2 regions of the Cellvibrio sp. ARAG 10.3 genome follow, and region 1 is predicted to be linked to the other one. Evidence: predicted binding sites of a transcription regulator. Region 1 holds the regulator's gene; the other holds the start of a gene.
The links. Region 1 encodes LexA, which represses DNA repair genes until DNA is damaged. Its sites were predicted from a motif close to ACTGTNTNTANANACAGT; they were not measured.
Positions count from the first base shown of each region.

Region 2: uvrD (DNA helicase II) is a predicted target of LexA. The motif match lies at 6,294-6,311, and genes of this name have one in related genera.

Region 1 is NZ_JBPYCU010000002.1:343,431-351,584, forward strand. Features, by position in the region: gene acnB (bifunctional aconitate hydratase 2/2-methylisocitrate dehydratase) at 1-1,971, shown strand, start outside; gene ACSV5M_RS04175 (glycoside hydrolase family 18 protein) at 2,044-3,210, opposite strand; gene ACSV5M_RS04180 (SDR family oxidoreductase) at 3,383-4,219, shown strand; gene ACSV5M_RS04185 (DUF2845 domain-containing protein) at 4,376-4,696, shown strand; gene lexA (transcriptional repressor LexA) at 4,800-5,402, shown strand; gene ACSV5M_RS04195 (cell division inhibitor SulA) at 5,395-5,802, shown strand; gene ACSV5M_RS04200 (hypothetical protein) at 5,853-6,113, opposite strand; gene ACSV5M_RS04205 (TraB/GumN family protein) at 6,189-7,160, opposite strand; gene ACSV5M_RS04210 (hypothetical protein) at 7,157-8,154, opposite strand, start outside.
Region 2 is NZ_JBPYCU010000001.1:489,440-497,593, reverse strand. Features, by position in the region: gene ACSV5M_RS02060 (cytochrome b) at 1-214, shown strand, start outside; gene ACSV5M_RS02055 (YceI family protein) at 272-847, shown strand; gene ACSV5M_RS02050 (FG-GAP repeat domain-containing protein) at 1,032-2,588, shown strand; gene ACSV5M_RS02045 (TRAP transporter substrate-binding protein) at 2,644-3,801, opposite strand; gene uvrD (DNA helicase II) at 4,000-6,210, opposite strand; gene ACSV5M_RS02035 (EAL domain-containing protein) at 6,506-7,276, shown strand; gene ACSV5M_RS02030 (acyl-CoA thioesterase) at 7,282-7,692, opposite strand; gene ACSV5M_RS02025 (fumarylacetoacetate hydrolase family protein) at 7,738-8,154, opposite strand, start outside.

The DNA of each region.
Region 1 (8,154 bases):
ATCGGCCCGATCAAACAAATCGAGCAACTGAAAACCAAAGGCTATCCATTAGCGTTTGTGGGTGATGTGGTCGGCACCGGCTCTTCCCGTAAATCTGCCACCAACTCCGTGCTGTGGTTTATCGGCGAGGATATTCCCGGCGTGCCCAACAAGCGCACAGGCGGTGTATGTATCGGCAGTAAAGTCGCACCCATTTTCTACAACACCATGGAAGATGCGGGCGCGTTGGTATTTGAAGCCCCGGTGGACAACCTGAACATGGGCGATGCGATTGAGATTCGCCCGTATGAAGGCAAGATCCTCAACATCGACACCGGCGCGGTGATTTCCGAGTTCAGTCTGAAGTCCGACGTATTGCTGGACGAAGTCCAGGCTGGCGGCCGTATTCCGCTGATCATCGGTCGCGGCCTGACCACCAAGGCGCGCGCTTCTCTGGGCTTGCCTGCAAGCACCCTGTTCCGCTTGCCCCAAGCGCCAGTAGACAGCGGCAAAGGCTATACCCTCGCACAGAAAATGGTAGGTAAAGCCTGCGGTACCACCGGTATCCGCCCCGGCACCTACTGTGAACCCTATATGACCACCGTGGGCTCCCAGGACACCACCGGCCCGATGACGCGCGATGAGCTGAAAGACCTGGCCTGTCTCGGCTTCTCCGCCGACCTGACCATGCAGTCCTTCTGCCACACGGCGGCTTACCCCAAGCCGGTAGACATTGAGACCCAGCACACCCTGCCGGATTTCATCATGACCCGTGGCGGCGTGTCCCTGCGTCCGGGCGACGGCATCATCCACAGCTGGCTGAACCGCATGCTGTTGCCCGACACTGTCGGCACCGGCGGCGACTCTCACACCCGTTTCCCTATCGGTATCTCCTTCCCGGCCGGTTCTGGCCTGGTGGCCTTTGCCGCGGCAACCGGCGTGATGCCATTGGATATGCCGGAGTCGGTACTGGTGCGTTTCAAAGGCGAAATGCAACCGGGCATCACCCTGCGCGATCTGGTTAACGCCATTCCGCTGTACGCCATCAAGCAAGGCTTGTTGACTGTCGAGAAGAAAGGCAAAAAGAACATCTTCTCTGGCCGCATTCTGGAAGTAGAAGGTTTGCCCAAGCTGAAAGTTGAGCAGGCGTTTGAAATCTCTGATGCATCTGCTGAGCGTTCTGCTGCCGGCTGTACTATCAAGCTGGATAAAGAACCGATCATTGAGTACCTGAACTCCAACATCACCATGCTGCGCTGGATGATCGAACAAGGTTACGGCGATGTCCGCACCCTTGAGCGCCGTGCACGCAAGATGGAAGAGTGGCTGGCGAATCCGGTGCTGATGGAAGCGGATGCTGACGCGGAATACGCAGCGGTTATCGAGATTGATCTGGCCGATGTGAAAGAACCGATCCTCGCCTGCCCTAACGATCCGGACGATGTGAAAGTATTGTCCGAAGTTGCTGGTGACAAGATTGATGAAGTCTTTATCGGTTCGTGCATGACCAACATCGGTCACTTCCGCGCCGCAGGTAAACTGCTTGACGCCACCAAAGATGAATTGTCTACCCGTCTGTGGATTGCGCCACCGACCAAGATGGACGAGCATCAATTGATGGAAGAAGGCTTCTACAATATTTACGGCCGTAAAGGTGCACGCACTGAGATGCCGGGCTGCTCATTGTGTATGGGTAACCAGGCACGCGTTGCCCCAAACTCGACGGTGGTATCGACCTCAACCCGTAACTTCCCCAACCGTCTTGGCAACGGCGCCAATGTGTATCTGGCATCGGCCGAGCTGGCGGCAGTAGCAGCGGTGTTGGGCAAACTGCCTAACTTTGACGAATACATGCAGTACGCGCAGAAACTCGACAGTATGTCCGGTGATATTTATCGCTACCTCAACTTCAATGAAATTGAGAGCTACCAAAAATCAGCGGATGAAGGCAAGCGCATTGCCGCTGTGGAAATTCAAACAGTCGCCGTTTAAACGATTGTTTTGCTGCAATAAAAAACCCGCTTCGGCGGGTTTTTTATTGGGCGCTTCGTGGAAGGAGTGTTTTTACGGCACCGATTTTTCGCGATAAATGGTCTCCACTAAACCGTCTTTATCACTGTCATGGGGCAGTTGCCAAAACATAATGCCGCCCAGTCGACGAGCCTTGATGTAACGCACTTTAGCGGTGATAGAACGTTTATCATCGAAGGTAACAAAGATTTTTTTGGCTTCATTGTATATAACAGGCGCCTTGGCAATATGGTCCCAATAATAAACGTAACCCTCCTCTGGAGCATAGGCCGTGGCGTAATCTTTAAATTTCGCGCCTTCAATGTGATTACCGGGCTGATATAAACCCAGATTGATATTTTCAACGTTTTCCCAAACACGTGCATAAAACGCGGCGCCAATCACTATTTTTTCCGGCGGCACACCTTTGCTTAACAAGAATTGCACGGCGTTATCCGTAGAGTCTTTTTGTTCGGGTGTGGAGTAAAGCGCAGTGTGATGTCCTGTATGTGGTGTCGCGCCGTTAACGATGTCGTAGCTCATCAGATTGACATTATCAAACAGCGGCATAATTGCATCCCAATCCACCGCGTTCTGCAAAAAATTATCGAAGCCTCCGGCGGCAAAACTTAATTCATAGCGATCACCAAAGCTATCGCGTAACGCCTGGGTCAATGCCGTGAAATTATCCTTATCATAATCCGCATAAGGGTGACCGGGATGGCCGGGGATGGTCGGGTATTCCCAATCCAGGTCGATACCATCTGCGCCGTACTCTTCAATAATCGCCAGGGTGGACTGCGCAAAGGCCGCACGATTTTCTGCACTGTTGAAGACCTCGGAACAGGTTTCACAGCCGCCCCAGCCTCCGAGTGATAACATCACCTTGAGATGCGGATATTGTTCTTTTAATGCAATTAGGCGTTGCAGCGCCAGCTTATCTACATCTGAATCAAAACTGAGTTGATTGCCATTCAGATGCAAGAAGCTGTAGATGATGTGAGTAAGGTGATTGAAGTTGTAACGCTCCAGATCAGAACCGTCCTCCATGTAATAAGCAATCACTTTAAAATCGTGCAAAGGTGGTTGTTTCGGCATGACAGCGGTGTCACTCTCTGCTTGCGGTTGAATAACGTCAGAAGAAGCCGTTCCATCATCCTGACACCCCATCAAGAGAACGGCCAGAAGTAAACCAAAACACATCAGATATAAGGATTTCATAAATAGTTAACCCCGTATTGAAGAAATATCATTGCCAATATCATTTTATTTTTTTCGGGCGCGGCCCGAACAAGCGGGCTTATAGTGCAATAAATATCGACCAATTTGAAAGGAAGTTTTGTTAAGGAATGCTTAATCAACGCATTTGCATGCTGCTCACAAGGTTATCGCCATGAAAGGTAATAAAAGTGTTTTGATCACCGGCGCCTCTACCGGCATTGGTTACTATTGCGCAAAAGCATTGCAGGCGGATGGCTTCCAGGTGATTGCCTCCTGCCGCAAGCTCACCGATGTATCACGTCTCCAGGCTGACGGCCTGACGTGCATCCAACTGGACCTGACAGATTCCGCCAGTATTGAACGGGCGGTAAGCCAAACATTGGAACTCACAGAGGGAAAACTCTATGGATTATTCAACAACGGAGCTTATGGCCAACCCGGCGCAGTAGAAGATCTGAGCCGCGATGTATTGCGCCGCCAATTTGAAACCAATGTGTTCGGATGGCTGGAGCTCACGAATAAAATTCTGCCGCTCATGATTCAGCAGGGCCAGGGACGCATTATTCAGAATAGCTCGATCCTCGGTTTCGCGGCCATGCCGTTGCGGGGCGCATACAATGCCAGCAAGTTCGCCATTGAGGGGCTGACGGATACCTTGCGACTTGAGCTGGACGGCACCGGCGTGTATGTCAGCCTTATTGAGCCGGGCCCCATCCTCAGTGACTTTCGCAAAAATGCCCTCATCGCATTGAAAACCAATATCGATACTGACAAGAGCCGCTTTGCCGATCAATATGCATCGGCCATACAGCGACTCAGTAAGCCTGGCCCCGCCGCGCCCTTTACCCTGGGACCGGAGGCGGTTTACCGGCGCTTGAAACACGCGCTGGAAAGTGATTCACCTAAACCACGCTATTGCGTTACATTTCCGACATATTTGATGAGCATTCTGCAACGTATACTAAGTACACGGATGATGGACAGGGTCTTACGTCGTGCGGGAAGTTAAGCTTCAGTTAAGTCAGGGGCTGGCAATATCAGGCGACAGCATCACAGGAATTACTGACCCTGAGCCAGGTCAAAATGCACGAACAATCCGGCCGGAGCTTTCTACAAACGGCATATCATCCATCAACGGCACCCACTGCCACCTTGAGGTAATCACATGAAAATTTGCGCTTATCTCGCGCTCCTTCTCGGCGGATTATATTTACAACCCGCATTGGCGGATTCCATGCGTTGCAGCAACTCGCTGATCCAAACCGGGGACACCAAAGCGGATGTTATCGACCGGTGCGGGGAGCCGGTATTTACCGACAGCTACTGCGAGCCCATCACCATTGTCGGCCAAGCCAACACCACCATCATTGTCCCTTGCGAAGAAGTTGACCTGTGGACTTACCATCCTGGTGCCGGCCAGTTCATTCAACACCTCTATTTCAAACGCGGCAAACTCCAGGCGATTAAAAACGGACGACGCCTTTAAACTTCAGGCGCCCCGCCCCTTGAAAAAAGGGGGTTGCGGATGATGAAATACTGTATATAATCACAACACCTGTATAAATAAACAGATTCATCAGGAGCGCCCTATGGCCAATCTGACCTCCCGCCAGGAACAAGTCCTGCAGTTGATCAAGAGCTACACCGAAGAAACCGGTTATCCGCCAACGCGCGCAGAGATTGCTCGCATACTCGGTTATAAGTCTGCCAACGCTGCTGAGGAACATATCAAAGCCCTGGCAAAAAAAGGGGCAATCGAAATTATCCCTGGTGCATCACGCGGGATTCGTTTGCCGGAATCCCATAATGGTATTCCTGTCGTCGGTCGGGTTGCAGCCGGTAGCCCTATCCTTGCCCAGGAACATATCGAAGATTACTGCAATATTCCTTACAGCTTCTTTTCTCCCAGCGCGGATTACCTGTTACGTGTGCAAGGTATGAGTATGAAGGATGCCGGTATCCTGGATGGCGACTTACTCGCAGTGCACAGGACTGATCAGGCGCGCAATGGCCAGATTGTTGTGGCGCGAATCGGCGAGGAAGTGACCGTGAAACGTTTCAAACGCATCGGTAATCGGGCTCAAGTCGAACTCTGGCCAGAGAATCCTGACTTTAACGTGATTGAAGTAGATCTGCGGGATCAGGATTTTTGTATCGAGGGTTTAAGCGTAGGAGTAATCCGTCGTGACTAATACCGTACGTATTGATGAACAACCCGGCAGTGCACCCCGCTATAACAAGGGTGTAACTGAGTTGGTATTAACCAGTCATTCTCCGGAACAGGCGGCGCTGCTATTGCCAATGTTGGCCTATCTCAGTAAGACCTGCCACGACCGCTGGATTACCTGGGTTGCGCCCCACAACATCACACGCCAATCACTGGAAAGCTTTGGTATCGATACCCGGTTGATCCGCCTGATTCATTGCCATGAACAGCATAACACCTTGTGGATTACATGGGAAGCATTGGCGGCAGGTAACAGCCACACCGTTATCGCCAGCCCCGGCAAATTAACTGACAAGGAATTGAAACAGTTGGAAGCTGCTGCGATGCGTGGCAATTGTCAGGGGTTATTACTGCGCGTGCGGTAGGTCATTGAGAGATATCAGAAGACGCAGGGGCACGGAAAGCCCCAATAGAATCAATGCAGGATCGGCTTCTCAAATTCAGGAATACCTTCAGAAAACTCATCCAGATGCTCCTGCTCCGCCAGCTCAGTGGCGGCTTCCATCCCGGCTTCAATCATCGCTTTCGCGACCTCAAATTTTGCTTCCCCCATAAAAGCCAGGGATTCTGTTGAAAAACAAAGCCGCACCAAAGGCTCCCCACCCTCATCATCGACTTTTCTCAGCACGACATCGCCGTTAGGTAACTCGGCAATTTCATATAGCGTTGATGGCATACTAACCTCTATTGTTTTGCAGTGTTGACCTGCAAAGGAAAAAACGGCTTTATTCTAACATTAACCCGCCTTGCATCAATCATCCCGCCCCGTGTTAACCGCCGCGTTAATACCCCTATTAACCTCCGTAGTAACCCCAGTAACCAAGGTCACTTGATATCCCTGCGCTTCCAACAGCGCTACCAGCCCGTCCTCGCCCAACATATGACCAATACCCACAACGAGAAAAATTTTTTGCGCTTTTTTCATATATGTATCAATTATTTGCAGCATTTGTTTATTGCGTTCAACGAAAATAAATTGATAGAGCCTATGCCCCAATTTTCTCTGGCGAAATGAACTGAATACCAATTCATTTAATGTGGGTTCATCACCTTGATACCAGGCATCTGCCAATCTTTTCAAGCTTTCCTCTGCCTTGCCCTGCTCATTCAAGGTAACCTGCAAAAATTCAATTTGTTCTGCGTCACTTAACTGATTAAATAATTGCATTTGCTCATCAAGTGACTCCAGTTCCAGAATAATTTTTTTATCCCGTGATGCAGTCAGAAAATATTTATCCAGGCCTAACGCTTGCTGATAATCACTCCGTGCCAATTGCATGTTGGTCAACTGCATAGCTGCCAACCAAGGTTTAAATTGTTTCAACTGCTGCGCATCGCCTCCCAGATTCTCGGATACTTGCGTTAATGTTTTCCACATTTTCTCACCGAGCTGGGTTTGTAAATTTTTCTCGCTGGGGTAATAGCCATATTGCTTGAGGGCCGCGCGCACTTTTTCTCCATCCAGTGCATCGATATCCAATTCAACAGCCAATACATCTGAATCTCGATGCGCCTGAAGCACGGCATCAGGCAAAGGATAGAATGCTTCATCGCCGTAATGTAACGAGCCAAATAGATATAGGCGAACTCGGGAATCCTTATCCTGCACCTGCCACAACAGGGGCTGCGATGCAGCATGCAAAGCCGAGCTATAGAAGCAAGTAACAATAATCCATAAAAATGTTCTGCGCTTCGCAATCACCGAATGAATGCATAGTTTCATATGCATTCACCATCGCGATCAGTTTCTTTGGGCAACGCCAGCAGCACAATGGCACCTTCGTCACCGGCCTGCCACTCAGTGTGAGCGAGCGATGCAGGCAATAAGACTGCTTGCGACGCTAGATAAGTAGAGGTATCGGTATATTTTGCCTGCGTAAGCATTGAAGACTCCGTTGCATAGCACACAAGGCTGCCGGATATAACCATCAACAGGCGGTAGCTAACACAAACTGGTAATTGATGGCGCGATCCTGCGCTCAAGATTACGCGCAAGACTTCAAAATCATGAAACTCGACGACACGTTCAACTACAACCCCAGCTGTGGAATTTATCTGCTCAAGCTCGGGAGTGGCGGGTGTTTCAAGCGAGACGTTTGCAAGTGCTGCAGCTGTGTCCCAGTGTGTTTGGGTCAAAACTTTTTGCGTGAAAGACAGAATTTTTCTTTCATAGACTGGCGTCTGGAATTCAACGGTGCGCACGCCGTGTTGTAATGCATGGGGTGTAAAACATGGCACTTTGACAACATCTCCCACCCGCAAATCCTGCATAGCCGTATAGGCATACATGGCCGCACGTTTTTCATTTTCTAACGTTATCAAGGGTTGCGGCAATTCGTTCAACCAGCCATTTAACGTGGCGGTATTGACCGGATCATGGAGGGCAATGTTGTGGGCCAGGCGTTGCTGATCCAGACGTCGGTCAATATCGCGCCTGATGGCTTCGTATTCCTGGACCGCTGCCAGATAAGCCGCCTTAAACGCAGCATCATTATTAAATTCACGACGTTTTTGTTGATTGAATCCCAGGCGAATCCCCCCGATTCCATCAGGCCAGGCCTGAGAATCAATGTGCGTAATAACATAGACTTCCTGCTTCTGCTCGTGCATCTCAAAATAGAGATCGCCGTAACGTTCGTCAGGTAAAGGATCAAGGATTTTTAACAGGATGATATGTTGTGCAGAGCCGGCGGCGAGAAAATCAGGCATCAAAGAAA
Region 2 (8,154 bases), on a different contig from region 1:
CGTAATCACCCAACTGGATACGACTAACGTGGACCGCGCTGGCCTGGTCCATGAACTCCTCGCTTGGGCTATTGTCATAGTCGCTGCTTTACACGCCCTTGCCGCACTGGTGCATCATTTTGTGATCCGCGATCAAACCCTGGTGCGTATGTTAAAACCGATTAAAAAAATGCCGCCTGCCGATGAACAGTCATCACCTGGCAATTCCCGGTAATATCAATTTCCTTTCACGTGTTGTTTGGTTCAATCTGGTCCATTTAGGAGAATTAGGATGAAAAAATCACTTGCTGTTTTAGCCTTTGCGGCTGCCGGTCTTGCCAGTTTACCGGCACTGGCGGATAAATATGTTATCGACACCAAAGGCGCCCACGCCTCCATCAACTTCAGTATCCAGCACCTGGGTTACAGCTACCTCACCGGTCGCTTCAATAATTTCAGCGGCGATTTTACTTACGACCCCAAAAACGTGGCTGCCAGCACCATCAATGTCACCATCGACACCACCAGTGTTGACAGCAACCACGCCGAGCGCGACAAGCATTTGCGCAGCAGCGATTTCCTTAACGTGGAAAAATTTCCCAAGGCAACCTTTGTCAGCAAGAAGATCGTGCCCGATGACGGTGATGAGTTTGATATCATCGGCGACCTGACGCTGAATGGCGTAACCAAAAGCATCACCATTGAAGTCGATAAAGTCGGTGAAGGTAAAGACCCCTGGGGCGGCTACCGCGTTGGCTTTGAAGGTGAAACCGAAATTGCCTTGAAAGATTTCAACATCACCAAAGACCTCGGCCCGGCTTCGCAAACTGTTAAACTGGAATTACATGTCGAAGGTATCAAGCAGTAAAGCGATCAAGCAACAGGTTATCCGTGGGTTTAAAAACGGGAGGCACAGGCCTCCCGTTTTTTTTGGATGCCAAAGCGCGTGGCAAGTCACATTCGTAGCGATGATCCTCAAGCTTACAGCCTGACATTGAAAGAATCGCGGATCAGCTTGTCTATACCGCTACAGGGTTATCAACGGAGGGATTGTGAGAAAATTTCCAGTAATTGTCGGCACTTTGGCGGCGTGCATTGCTTTACAGGCTCACGCCCTGGCGTTCAGCCTCAAGACCGTTCCTTTAACACATCCCGCGAATGGCGACCTGGTATTGCTTCCCGGTGACCCGGAGGCTAACAAATCCCCTGCTAATCACTCAGTGGTTGATAATTCCCCGTCTGATAACTCGCTGCCAGATAACTCTCTATCTGATAATCCGCCGATCAATAATCACCTGGCGGTTTCTGGCCATGCGGCCGATGGGCGCTGGTTGTCGATAATTAATCTGGAAAATTTCAGTGCGCGCTCTATCACCATTCCCACACAAGCACAATTTTTCAGCGCGATGCAACTCAGCGGCCACACAGGAAAACAATTGGTATTTCATACCACCGAGGGCGTGAGCCACTATTCGCTGAGCAACAATACCCTATCCCCGCTGATAAAAACCTCATCCATTTATACACTGGCAGATCAAAAACGTTTGCGCCATACCGATATGGTGGTTGATGTAAATAACGATGGTTTAAGTGATTTGTTGATCGCCGACTTCACCCGTTATCACTTGTGGTTGCAGGGCGACGACGGCAGCTTTGCCCATTTTCCCCTGACTGTTGATGCGATAGTGGAAACCTACGAAGAAGTTCCGCGCTACTCGCCCCGCAAACCCTACCTTGTGGATATCAACCTTGATGATAAAACCGATATTGTTTTTGCTCGCGATGATCAACTGCTGATCTTTACCCAAGATAAAGATGGCGGCTTTCCTGAACAAGCCAGGATCTATCGCCCGGGCATGACAATTTCTTCCGACAGCGAAGCCAGCTTGCGCCCGGGCGATGGACGCAATTACGACGGTCTGCTGATCAATCGCTTATTTGATGTGACCGATCTGGATGGCGACGATTTGGCGGACATCATCATCCGCCGTGAAAAGTTTGCCGATGCATTGGAGCAACATTACGATTACCTGATTCATTACGGTCGCGCTGGTGACGAGGGTCTTTATTTCGAGGTAAAGCCGAACACGCGCATCAATACCCATGGAATACAATTTGAATCTGTATTCGCGGATATCGATGGCGACGGCCGCAAGGATTTTTATACACCGAGTGTGCATTTTGGCCTGGGCCTGATGGTGCGCGCGCTGATCAGCGGCAACGCCGGGATGGAAGTACAATTTTATCGCATGAAACCAGACCGGAGCTTCAACGAAAAGTCGGACCATATTCACAAGACGACCGCCAGTATCAGCATCAGCGGTGGTCGCGTTGACCTGCCGCTGTTTCAGTTGGCCGGCCATGTTGATAAAACCTACAAAGACTTGTGGGTCGGTGAAAAGCAGCAGCGGCTGATCGTTAACCGCAGTGATGAAAAACAATTATTTGATCGGGAGCGCCTGCAATTTAACGTCGCACTTCCGCGCGATGGTTCCAAGGTGCGGGTGATGGATGTGAATAACGACGGGCAGGATGATCTGGTGTTGCCCTTTGATACGCAGGAGAAAAAAGAGCTGCGTAATCAGGTACAGTTTTTGATGGTGAAGTGATTGTACAAGTGGTGGAGTCGGATTACGCCGCGCGTGCGGCTAATCCGACCTACGATCACTGCGCTTTTTGTTGCGTTTTTTCGCGGACATCGTAATAGGTGTGTTCCGAAACCTTGTGATACTCAGTGGCCATTTGCAGGAATGCCTGATAGGAATCATAAACTTTTTTGAACATAGGATCTTTTGCCGCCTGCTCAGCGTAGAGCTGCATACTGATGTCGTACAGGTGTTGTAACACCTCATCCGGCAAGCGCCGAACCTCCACACCTTTTTCTGCCAACTCGTTTAACGCCGCATTATTTCGCGCGGTATAACGGTCCAGCATATCCTGATTCGCCGCACGCGATGCCACCGTGACAATCGCCTGCAAATCTTTCGGCAGTGACTCAAACGCTTGCTTGTTAACAATCAGCTCCAGCGTAGAACCCGGCTCCTGCCAGCCGGGGTAATAATAATATTTGGCCACCTGATGAAAACCAAACGCCAGATCATTCTCCGGCCCAACCCACTCCGCCGCATCAATCACACCGGTTTGCAACGCGGTATACAACTCACCGCCGGGAATATTCACCGAAGTACCACCCGCCCGATTAAACACATCACCTGCCATGCCGGGAATACGCATCTTTAACCCGCGCAAATCTTCAATGCGATTGATCTCACGATTAAACCAACCCGCCATCTGAATCCCGGTATTACCCCCGGCAAACGGAATCAAATTAAACGGCGCATACACCTCACGCCACAATTCCAACCCACCGCCATGATGCAACCAGCCATTCATCTCCTGTGCATTCATGCCAAACGGAATCGTCGTAAAAAATTGCGCCGCCGGCGCCTTGCCGCGCCAATAATAAGCTCCGCCGTGCCCCATCTCCACACTGCCCGACGACACCGCATCAAACACCCCCATCGCCGGCACAATCTCATTCGCCCCATACACATGAACCTGCAAACGGCCATCGCTCATCGTATTAACATACGCGGCAAAGGTTTCAGCCGTAGTCCCCAAACCCGGAAAATTCTTCGGCCAGGTCGTCACCATCCGCCACCGATAACTCGGCTGAACCGCCTTCTCAAACGCCTCCGCACCGGTGGACTTAACCCGGGTCTTTTCCAGCACCAACAGCGAAAATACCAACACCAACACTGCCACCAGCGCCAGGATTACCAAGGGATACCAATTAACTTTTTGTGGGGATGTTTCAGTCATGATTGTTATTCGTTATTGTGGTTAATATTGTGTTTTTTAATTCTCGCCACTCGCACATTGTAAGTTTTTCATGCGGTTATATGTTTCGAAACCCTCAATTCACGGATGAATTGAGGGAGCCACAGGGAAGTGTTCATGCGTTTTCGAAACGTATAACCGCATGAAAAACGGATTGCAAAGCACAACTCTCAACAACCTCTATATCGCCGCCAAATTAGCATACTGCATCATCAACCACTTACTCCCTTCATTATCAAAATTCACCTGCACCCGCGCCCCAGCACCCTGGCCCTCAAAATGCAAAATCACACCCTCGCCAAAAATCGCATGCTGCACCCGCTGGCCCAAATGAAAACCCGTCCCCTCACCGCTGTCACTCAAACGCGCCGCATTACCGGCATTACGCTGATAACTCACCGGCCGCGTCACCGCCGTCTTCAAACGTACTTCCTGAATACACTTGCTCGGAATTTCCTTCACAAACCGCGACACCGCATTAAATGTTTCGTTACCGTAAAGACGCCGGGTTTCCGCATAACTGATGAACAGTTTTTCCATCGCCCGCGTAATACCCACGTAACACAAGCGGCGCTCTTCTTCCAAACGGTCGGGATCATCCGCCGACATTTTATGGGGAAACAAACCTTCTTCCACACCGGCCATAAACACCAACGGAAATTCCAGACCTTTTGCCGAGTGCAGCGTCATCATCTGCACCGCATCTTCAAATTCGTCAGCCTGGGTTTCACCGGCATCCAGGGCGGCCGTATCGAGAAACTGTTGCAGCGCCGACATTTCATCTTCTTCATCCACATCGAACACGCGACAGGCGTTAACCAATTCCTGCAGGTTTTCGCTGCGCGCCTGGCCTTTTTCACCTTTTTCACTTTGATGAAAATCCAGCAGCCCGGTGTCTTCAATAACCTGCCGCGCAATCTGATCCAGCGTCGGCACATCGCCATGGATATCAATTTCATTCGCGTCGTGAGCGAGTTTGCTGACCAGGGTAATAAAGGTTTGCACCGCATTGCCAGCGCGCGCGGTTAACACGCGATTGGAAATCATCATCTCAGCAGCGCGCCACAGTGAGCAACCATTCTCCCGCGCAAACTGGCGGATATCATCCACGGTTTTACCGCCGATACCGCGCGTCGGCGTATTGATGACGCGCTCGAACGCCGCATCATCGTGGGGATTATTGATCAAACGCATATAGGCCACAGCGTTTTTAATTTCCAGCCGATCATAGAATCGCTGGCCGCCGTAGATGCGATAGGCAATGCCTTCACGCAGCAAGGCCTCTTCCAGTACGCGCGACTGGGCGTTGGAACGATACAAAATCGCGCAGGCATTTTTGTTGTTACCCTGGCGAATCCATTCCTGGATGCGTTCCACAATAAACCGCGCTTCATCCTGCTCGTTGTAGGCTGCATACAGCGAAATCGGCTCACCCTCGGCGCCCTCGGTCCACAACTCTTTGCCGAGGCGACCAAAGTTATGTGCAATCACCGCGTTGGCCGCTTCAAGAATCATGGAGGTGGAACGGTAATTTTGTTCGAGGCGAATGGTTTCCGCGTTACCAAAGTCGTCGGCAAAACTCTGGATATTTTCAATCTTGGCACCGCGCCAACCGTAGATGGACTGATCATCATCACCCACCGCCGTCACATAACATTGCTTACCTGCCAACACGCGCAACCAGGCGTATTGCACGCTGTTGGTATCCTGGAATTCATCGACGAGGATAAACGGAAAACGATTGCGGTAATGTTCGAGGATATGCGGTTTGTTCAACCAGAGTTCGTGGGCCCGCAGTAGCAACTCAGCAAAATCCACCATGCCGCCGCGCTGGCAATCTTCTTCATAAGCGCGATAAATTTGCAACATGGTACGCACAAACGGGTCGCCGGTTTCCTGGATATGCTGCGGGCGCAGGCCTTCATCTTTCTGGCCGTTGATGTACCACTGGGCCTGGCGATGCGGCCATTTATTCTCATCGAGATTCAGGGTTTGATACACACGCTTGATCAGGCGCAGTTGATCATCGCTGTCGAGGATCTGAAAATTCTGCGGCAGGTTCGCGTCCTGCCAATGGGCTTTCAACAAGCGATGCGCCAAACCGTGAAATGTCCCCACCCACATATTGCGCGTGTTGATGTTCTGGTGAGTTTCGCTGAACAGCTCTTCCAGGCGCCCGCGCATCTCCCGCGCCGCCTTGTTGGTAAAGGTCACCGCCATAATGGAATAGGGCGATACCCGCTCGACCTGGATCAACCAGGCGATGCGATGCACCAGCACCCGCGTCTTGCCACTGCCCGCGCCGGCGAGGATCAGCTGATTGCCCGCCGGCGCTGACACAGCGGCACGTTGGGCATCGTTAAGGTGATTGAGCAGGAGCGAAACATCCATAAGCACGTCTATCGTCGGGTGGCGGTGGAAAGGCGGCTAGTCTACCGTTTTTCCAGCGCTGATTCAGGGGTTCGTCCGATTTTACTGTGTGGATGTACAGTTGGCCACCCTGATGTGGCAATCGGGACCTGCCGGTTGTTCTGCGAGCTCTACTTGGCGCTACCGAATGGCGAGGCGCATCTGCCCGTGGCGTGGCGATGATTTTCTGACTGCCCCCTAACGTCCGGTCGCCTATACTTTGGGGAACTTGAGGGCCGTTACAGGCAAATTTCCGAGATGAATCATGAGGTTGTGAATGTCAGAAAAGATAGATAGCCGACCCGCCGGATGCGTGGATTGCAAAAGCATGCCGCCCCTGCCGTTTGAATTCACCATGGCATTTCAGCCGATTATAGATATCAGTAAACGCGAGGTCTTTGCCCATGAGGCGCTAGTACGCGGCATCAACGGCGAGGGTGCATACGCCATCCTCAGCCAGGTCACCGAGGCCAACCGGTACCAGTTTGATCAATTGTGCCGAATACGGGCTATCGAATGGGCTACCCGTTTGCAGATGCAGTCTTATCTGAGCATTAATTTTCTGCCTAACGCTGTTTACCGCCCCGCCGCCTGCATTCGTTCAACTCTGGAGGCGGCGCGAAAGAATAACTTTCCGTGTGAGCGAATAATCTTCGAAGTCACCGAATCCGAACCCATCCGCGACCCAGACCACCTGGCCAATATTTTTTCCGAGTATCGCAACCGCGGTTTCATTACGGCCATTGATGACTTTGGCGCAGGTCACGCCGGTTTGAATTTGCTGGCCGAATTTCAGCCACACATCATCAAGCTGGACATGGATCTCATCCGCAACCTCGACAGTAATCGTGTTCGTCAATCTATTGTGAAAGGCGTGGTGAGTACCGCGCTGGAGCTGGATATCACCATCATCGCGGAAGGCGTGGAAACCCGCGCAGAGCTGGATACCCTGCGCGCGATGGGGGTTAACCTTTTCCAAGGTTATTTGTTTGCTAAACCGGCTGTTGAACACTTGCCACCGGTAGATTTCGGCCTACTGGACGACTGAGCCGGTTAATCAAACCAGGCGCGCACTGCATCCGGTAGTGGCATGGATTTTCCTGTCTTGCCGTCGACCCAGACAACCTTGGAAAAGCTGTCGGCTACCGGATTCTCCGGGTCAGCCGAGGTGTAGATCTTGTAATCCACCATAAAACTGGAACGGCCCGGATCGGAGATATAGCAATCGATGCGCAAGGTTTCCGGGTGGAATACCGGCCGGTAAAAGGTGCAACCGATCTTCACCACCACGGGGTAGGAATCGCCACCGATGGGGATGCCTTTGCTCATCATCCACTGGAAGCGCGCCTCCTCTATATAGCGCAGGTACAGGGTGTTATTGACGTGCCCGAAGGCATCCATATCGCCCCAACGAACCGGAATCTGGCAGGAAAAAAAGGGCTTTTCGGCGTTTGATTCAGACATAGACACTACTCCTGAGTTGTCTTTACCGGCGGATGATATGCGCGATCACTTCGCCGTGAAGCTGACTTCCAACATCCCGAGGTCGGTGTAGTAGACCTTGATGTTGGTGTTCAATGGTACTTCTATAACACCGGCGTAAGAACCGGTGATGACCGCTTGCCCCGCCACAATACCCTGACCCCGACTGCGCAGGAATTCCGCCAGCCAGTACAGCGGCGCCCGCGGATGGGTATTGGGATGGCGACCGGCGTGCTCGCTGGTCTCGCCGTTGGCATATTCGATATGGATTTGAATCTCGCTGGCCTGTCTGGATTTTTCCGCGCTCACCTCCGGGCCAATAAACAGCCCCTGATTGACCAGGCCGTCAGCCAGCATCTCCGGGAACGCGGCGCTGGCCGGGTCTTCGTAGCGGCTGTTGATCAATTCCAGTGCCAAATGAGTACGCGCGATGGCGGCATCCAC